Regions from separate parts of the Enterobacter sp. C3_dUdeg genome, predicted to be linked through region 2. Evidence: predicted binding sites of a transcription regulator. Region 2 holds the regulator's gene; the other holds the start of a gene.

Region 1 (3,421 bases), on a different contig from region 2:
GCCCAGATTGATGATGCCGTGGGGATGCTGGAAAACCGCCATTTCTCTGCGGAAGAACTTGTCCGTATTGACACGATCCTGAACAGCTCAAAATAGAATCACCTTTAGCAAAAAGTGCTCTCATTCAGGAATTCGGAGTTGAGGCGATGAAACGAGGCTTTACCAACTCGTAATATTGCGTTAACAGGCCCCACAAGGGCCCCGATCGTGAAGGAGAAAGAGTATGTTCAGGTCACTGATTCTTGCAGCGGTATTACTGGCTTCAGCCCCGCTGATCGCCAATGCGGGCGAAATCACCCTGTTGCCATCAGTAAAATTACAAATTGGCGATCGTGACGACTACGGCAGATACTGGGACGGTGGCTACTGGCGCGACCGTGACTACTGGAACCGTCACTATGAGTGGCGCGGAGACCGCTGGTGGAAACATGATAACGGCAGACACCGCGGCTGGTATAAAGACAACGCGTATGAGCGCGGCTACCGTGAAGGCTGGAACGATCGTGACGACCGTCGCGGCGGCTGGGATCGCGGCGGGAAAGGACGTGGCCACGGTCATGGCCACGGTCACCATTAATGCAAAAAGGAGCCTCCCGGCTCCTTTTTCTTTTAGAGCCCCAATGCGGTGCCAATAAGCAGCCACAGGTTCAGTGCCACTACCACCACCACGATTGCCCACCCGGTCCGTTTCACCAGCGTTGAGTTAACCAGTTCGCCCATCAGGGTTTTGTTGCTGGTAAAGATCAGCAGCGGCACCAGCGCCAGCGCGATACCAAAGCTCAGCAGCACCTGGCTCATGACCAGAATTCTCGTAGGATCAAGCCCCATCAGGATCACGATAAATGACGGTAGCATGGTGACGGAGCGGCGAACCCACAGCGGAATATGGAAGCGGACAAATCCCTGCATCACCACCTGACCTGCCAGCGTGCCCACCACCGTAGAAGAGAGACCGGCAGCCACCAGGCTGAGACCAAATATCGTGGCGGCAGCATGGCTCAGTAAGGGCTCCAGCGTGAGATAGGCCTGGTCGAGATCGGCAATACCGGTGTGGCCGTTAAAGTGGAAAGCGGCGGCTGCGGTAGCCATCATCGCCAGATTGACAAACCCCGCGATGGTCATGGCAATCGCCACGTCCCATTTGGTGGCGGAGTAACGCTCTTTGCGCGTTCCACCATGGAGATGCTGGGTCAGCGAGGAGTGCAGGTAAATCACATGCGGCATGATGGTCGCCCCCAACACTCCGGCGGCCAGGAACACCGCTTCCGAGGTTGGCAGGCTTGGGATTGCCATACCTTTACCGAGCTGCACCAGATTCGGCTGTGAGAAAATCAGCTCGACGATATAAGACGCCGCGACAAACAGCAGCAGACCGCCGATAACCTTCTCCAGCGGCTTTTGACCCCGACGCTGTAGCATCAGGATCAGGAAAGTGGCAATCCCGGTCAGTACCGCCCCCTGCAACAGCGACACGCCCAGAATCAGCTTAAAGCCGATCGCTGCACCGATAAATTCAGCGAGGTCAGTGGCCATGGCGATAATTTCCGCCTGGACCCAATAGAGCCAGACGGCCGGACGTGGATAATGGTCGCGAATTTGCTCCGCCAGGTTTTTACCCGTGGCAATCCCCAGCTTTGCGGAGAGCATCTGAATCAGCATCGCCATCAGGTTAGCCCAGACGACCACCCACAGCAGCTTATAGCCGAAGCTGGCCCCGGCCTGAATATTGGTCGCAAAGTTACCTGGATCGATATAGCCAATGGCAGCGATGAACGCAGGTCCCATTAATGCGAACCGCAACTTGCGCGCGGCTCTGCCACTGCTACCCTCTACGCGACTGTTTGTCATTTCTGCCTCTGAAATATAGCCTTTGCTATGTTTAATGCTATCAAAATGAGAATGATTATCAAGATCATTTATGCTGTTTACAGTGATTTCTCTGATAGCTTTGAACGATAGACGGGCGGGTAAGTGGGGCGATCTAACAGAAACTAAAATCGCGCGCGCTTTTGTGAAGACTAGCACACAAACTTAACTTTTCACTCATTTACCTAACATAACAAAAATGTATTGTGGATCACTATTTTTGAGACTCGTCACAGGATGTAACTATAGTGTGTCCTCGATCTCGTTTTCTTTTCGCTTGTTACATAGAATGTGCACGAAAATTAAACCTGCCTCATATTTGGAGCAAATATGGACCGCGTCCTTCATTTTGTCCTGGCACTTGTTGTCGTTACTGCACTTGCATTGCTGGTCAGCACAGACCGCAAAAAAATTCGTATCCGTTATGTTGTCCAGCTGCTGGTCATTGAAGTTTTACTTGCGTGGTTCTTCCTGAACTCCAACGTAGGCCTCGGCTTCGTGAAAGGCTTCTCCGAAATGTTCGAAAAACTGCTCGGATTCGCCAATGAAGGGACCAACTTTGTCTTCGGTAAAATGAACGACGAAGGTCTGGCGTTCTTCTTCCTGAAGGTTCTCTGCCCTATCGTCTTCATCTCCGCGCTGATCGGTATCCTGCAGCACATCCGCGTTCTGCCGTTCGTTATTCGTGGAATTGGTTTCCTGTTATCCAAAGTGAACGGCATGGGCAAGCTGGAATCCTTCAACGCCGTCAGTTCCCTGATCCTCGGTCAGTCTGAGAACTTCATCGCGTATAAAGATATTCTCGGCAAAATGTCCCGCAACCGCATGTACACCATGGCGGCAACCGCAATGTCTACCGTGTCCATGTCTATCGTGGGCGCGTATATGACCATGCTGGAGCCAAAGTATGTTGTTGCGGCGCTGGTTCTGAACATGTTCAGCACCTTTATCGTTCTGTCGCTGATCAACCCGTACCGCGTTGACGCAAGCGAAGAGAACATTCAGATGTCAAACCTGCACGAAGGCCAGAGCTTCTTCGAAATGCTGGGTGAGTACATTCTGGCGGGCTTCAAAGTGGCGATTATCGTTGCCGCCATGCTGATCGGCTTCATTGCGCTGATTTCTGCGCTGAACGCCCTGTTCGCCGCGGTGCTGGGTATCTCCTTCCAGGGTATTCTGGGCTACATCTTCTACCCGGTTGCCTGGGTGATGGGTGTTCCGGCTCACGAAGCGCTGCAGGTGGGCAGTATCATGGCAACCAAACTGGTTTCTAACGAATTCGTTGCGATGATGGATCTGCAGAAAATTGCGAGCACGCTTTCTCCGCGCGCGGAAGGCATTCTGTCCGTGTTCCTGGTCTCCTTCGCGAACTTCTCGTCCATCGGGATTATCGCGGGCGCGATTAAAGGTCTGAACGAAGAACAGGGCAACGTGGTTTCTCGCTTTGGCCTGAAGCTGGTTTACGGCTCTACGCTGGTGAGCGTCCTGTCTGCTTCTATCGCGGCACTGGTACTCTAACGTTTAGCGTTAAACAAAAACCGGGAGCCTGGCTCCC
Region 2 (3,421 bases):
GGTGGTTATATTCAGCCAACTGGCCAGACTCTGTTAGCACCGCACTGGAGCTTTATGCCGGGTACCTATCAGGGTGCCGAAGCCGGGGCGAACTTTGACTACGGTGATGCGGGTGCGTTGAGCTTCTCCTATATGTGGACCAACGAGTACAAAGCACCGTGGCACATCGAAATGGACAAGTTCTACCAGAACGATAAAAAAACCAAAGTCGATTACCTGCACTCGCTGGGCGCGAAGTACGACTTCAAAAACGATCTGGTGCTAGAAGCGGCATTTGGTCAGGCACAGGGCTATGTCGATCAGTACTTTGCTAAGGCCAGCTATAAATTCGATGTCGCGGGTAGCCCGCTGAGCACCAGCTACCAGTTCTACGGTACGCGCGACAAAGTCAGCAACGGTGGCGTCAACGACATTTATGACGGCACCGCGTGGCTGCAGGCGTTAACCTTCGGCTACAAGGTCGGTCAGGTTGATTTGCGTCTGGAAGGCACATGGGTGAAGGCGGAAGGGCTGCAGGGCTACTTCCTGCAGCGTATGACCCCGACCTACGCCTCCTCCAACGGTCGTCTTGATATCTGGTGGGATAACCGCTCAGACTTCAACGCCGACGGCGAGAAAGCGGTCTTCTTCGGCGCAATGTATGACCTGAAAAACTGGAACCTGCCTGGCTGGGCGGTGGGCGCTTCTTACGCTTACGCCTGGGACGCAAAACCTGCCGATATGGCCACGCCGGACGCATACTACGATCCCAACTATCGCCTGAAAGAGTCTTCCTACAGCTTAGATGCTATCTACACCCTGCAGGATGGCCGTGCGAAAGGCACGATGTTCAAACTGCACTTCACCCAGTATGACAACCACTCCGATATCCCGAGCTATGCGGGCGGTTACGGCAACATCTTCCAGGATGAGCGTGACGTGAAATTCATGGTTATTGCCCCATTCACCATCTTCTGATGAACGCACCGGCGGGCTGAGTCCCGCCGGCATGGAGACTGCACATGATGAAAAAAATTGTAATCGTCGCGTTGCTGGCATCAGGGCTGGTGGCGTGTGCTCAGAATCAGGCGCCGAAAGAGGACTCCCGTCTGAAGGAGGCGTATAGCGCCTGCATAAATACTGCGGAAGGATCGCCGGAGAAAATTCAAGCCTGTCAGAGCGTGCTGAACGTGCTGAAGAAAGAGAAAGCGCATGAGCAGTTCGCGACGCAGGAAAACGTCCGCGTGATGGATTATCAGGCCTGCATCCAGGCGCGTAAAACCGGTAACGATCAGGAAGTGGCGAAGCGTTGCGATAAGATCTGGAACGAGATACGCAATAACAATAAATAAGTGCTTTACGCCCGGTGGCGCTGCGCTTACCGGGCCTACAAAGGTGTCATAGCCCGTAGGCCCGGTAAGCACAGTGCCACCGGGCTTTTTCCAGGCAAAAAAAAAGCCAACCTTGCGGCTGGCTCAGAGTATGAATCTTATTATTTCGCGTCGTGCGCGTGATCGTCTTCGCGGCAATCGCCCTCAGCGCAGTGACCGTAAAGGTACAGGCTGTGGTTCGTCAGGCGGATGCCATGACGCGCCGCGATTTCACGCTGGCGCGCTTCGATGGAATCATCGCTGAATTCAATGACCTTGCCACAATCGAGGCAGATCAGGTGATCGTGGTGCTGCTGCTGGGTCAGTTCGAAAACAGATTTACCGCCTTCGAAATTATGACGGGTAACAATGCCTGCGTCATCAAACTGGTTCAGCACGCGATAGACGGTAGCCAGCCCAATCTCTTCACCCATGTCGATAAGACGTTTATAAAGGTCTTCCGCACTGACATGGTGATTGTCTGGACCCTGAAGCACTTCAAGGATTTTTAACCGAGGAAGCGTAACTTTCAGGCCAGCCTTCTTTAATGCGGTATTGTTGTCAGTCATGCGGAATCTGTCCTGTTGCTAAACGATTCACTTCTGTAGGAAGTGACAGAAAATGCACCCGGGATAATGCGTCTCATTATAGAACTGCCATGGCTAAATGAAAACTGCAAGTCTCAGGCAAAATATGCTTATAAAAACGTGGTATCACCAACAAACTTGCTCAATGGAAAACCACGTTTTATCAGGGAGACATTGTACAGGTCTGGGCGAAAAAGTTAAAAGATTGTAGCGATTAATTTAATCGGTTTGACCTGGAGCATGGGCGCAACCGCAGTTGCGCCGCGATAAAATCAGGCGTTCAGAATATCATCCAGGTGCAGTTCTTCACGGATCTGCTTCACCCACTTCTCAACGCGCTCTGCGGTCAGTTCTGGCTGACGGTCTTCGTCGATGGCCAGGCCTACGAAATGATCGTCATCGGCCAGGCCTTTAGACGCTTCGAAGTGGTAACCGGCGGTCGGCCAGTGGCCTACGATAACCGCGCCGTTCGGCTCAATGATATCGCGGATGGTGCCCAGCGCGTCACAGAAGTATTCGGCGTAGTCTTCCTGATCGCCACAGCCAAACAGGGCGACCAGCTTACCGTTGAAGTCCACTTCTTCCAGCGTCGGGAAGAAATCATCCCAGTCGCACTGGGCTTCACCGTAGTACCAGGTTGGGATACCCAGCAGCAGAATGTCATAGCCTTCCAGATCTTCTTTGCTGCTCTTGGCGATGTCATGCACATCAGCAACGTCTTTACCGAGCTGTTTTTGAATGTTTTTTGCGATATTTTCGGTATTGCCGGTATCACTGCCAAAGAAAATGCCGATGATTGCCATGAGTAAAATAACCTCTTGAAACTTAATAGTATGGTGGCGCAATTTGGCCACGGATAAGGGCAATAATAGCAGAACTGGCAACCCTGCGGAAACAGCTATCGCGCAGGACTGCACTCTGTGCTACATGAAAAGGGCGATAAAGGGGATTTTCAGACTTATGCCTGGCTGCGTAACGTCTCAAGCTGGACGAGCAACATCTCTTCAATGAGCTCGCTGCGGCTGATATTTCGCGCGTCAGCCAGCTCGTTCAGCGCATCGACGGCGTCGGCGTTAAGCTTCAGTTCGACACGCTTAAGCCCACGATTTTTATCGCGTTTAAGCTGGTTGCGTTTATTGATACGCAGCTGTTCATCGCGCGAAAGCGGATTCGTCTTGGGTCGTCCCGGGCGACGCTCATTCGCGAACAGATCTAGTGTCGTACGGTCCGTTTGTTCTTTGGCCATGATTCTGAGACTTCGGGGGAAACACGCCGCCCTGCTAATGCCCGGGCGATAAGCGCGCCATCATACATCACCAAAAACGGCACGCCAACGACTGGAAGCCCGCAGCCTTCCAGTCGCTTTCTTTTTAATCAATTTGCAGTATCAGCAAGATAGCGGCGAATGGCGCGCAGCACAGCATCCGGTTTTTCCGCATGCACCCAGTGCCCGGCACCGGCAATCACGTGGGCGCGAGCCTGCGG

Evidence for each region. The regulator Fur, encoded in region 2, represses iron uptake genes when iron is present. The targets are predictions, from matches to a motif close to ATAATAATGAGAACNACTATCAA.
Region 1: a site for Fur is predicted at 1,888-1,910, ahead of AC27FC_RS00015 (Nramp family divalent metal transporter). Genes of this name have one in related genera too.

What each region holds. Positions count from the first base shown of each region.
Region 1 covers NZ_BAAKFX010000001.1:2,489-5,909, reverse strand. Annotated here, with positions in the region: gene mgrA (L-glyceraldehyde 3-phosphate reductase) at 1-96, shown strand, start outside; gene AC27FC_RS00020 (DUF2502 domain-containing protein) at 224-577, shown strand; gene AC27FC_RS00015 (Nramp family divalent metal transporter) at 610-1,848, opposite strand; gene AC27FC_RS00010 (NupC/NupG family nucleoside CNT transporter) at 2,197-3,384, shown strand.
Region 2 covers NZ_BAAKFX010000002.1:43,412-46,832, reverse strand. Annotated here, with positions in the region: gene chiP (chitoporin ChiP) at 1-957, shown strand, start outside; gene chiQ (ChiQ/YbfN family lipoprotein) at 1,005-1,331, shown strand; gene fur (ferric iron uptake transcriptional regulator) at 1,472-1,918, opposite strand; gene fldA (flavodoxin FldA) at 2,209-2,739, opposite strand; gene ybfE (LexA regulated protein) at 2,895-3,182, opposite strand; gene ybfF (esterase) at 3,311-3,421, opposite strand, start outside.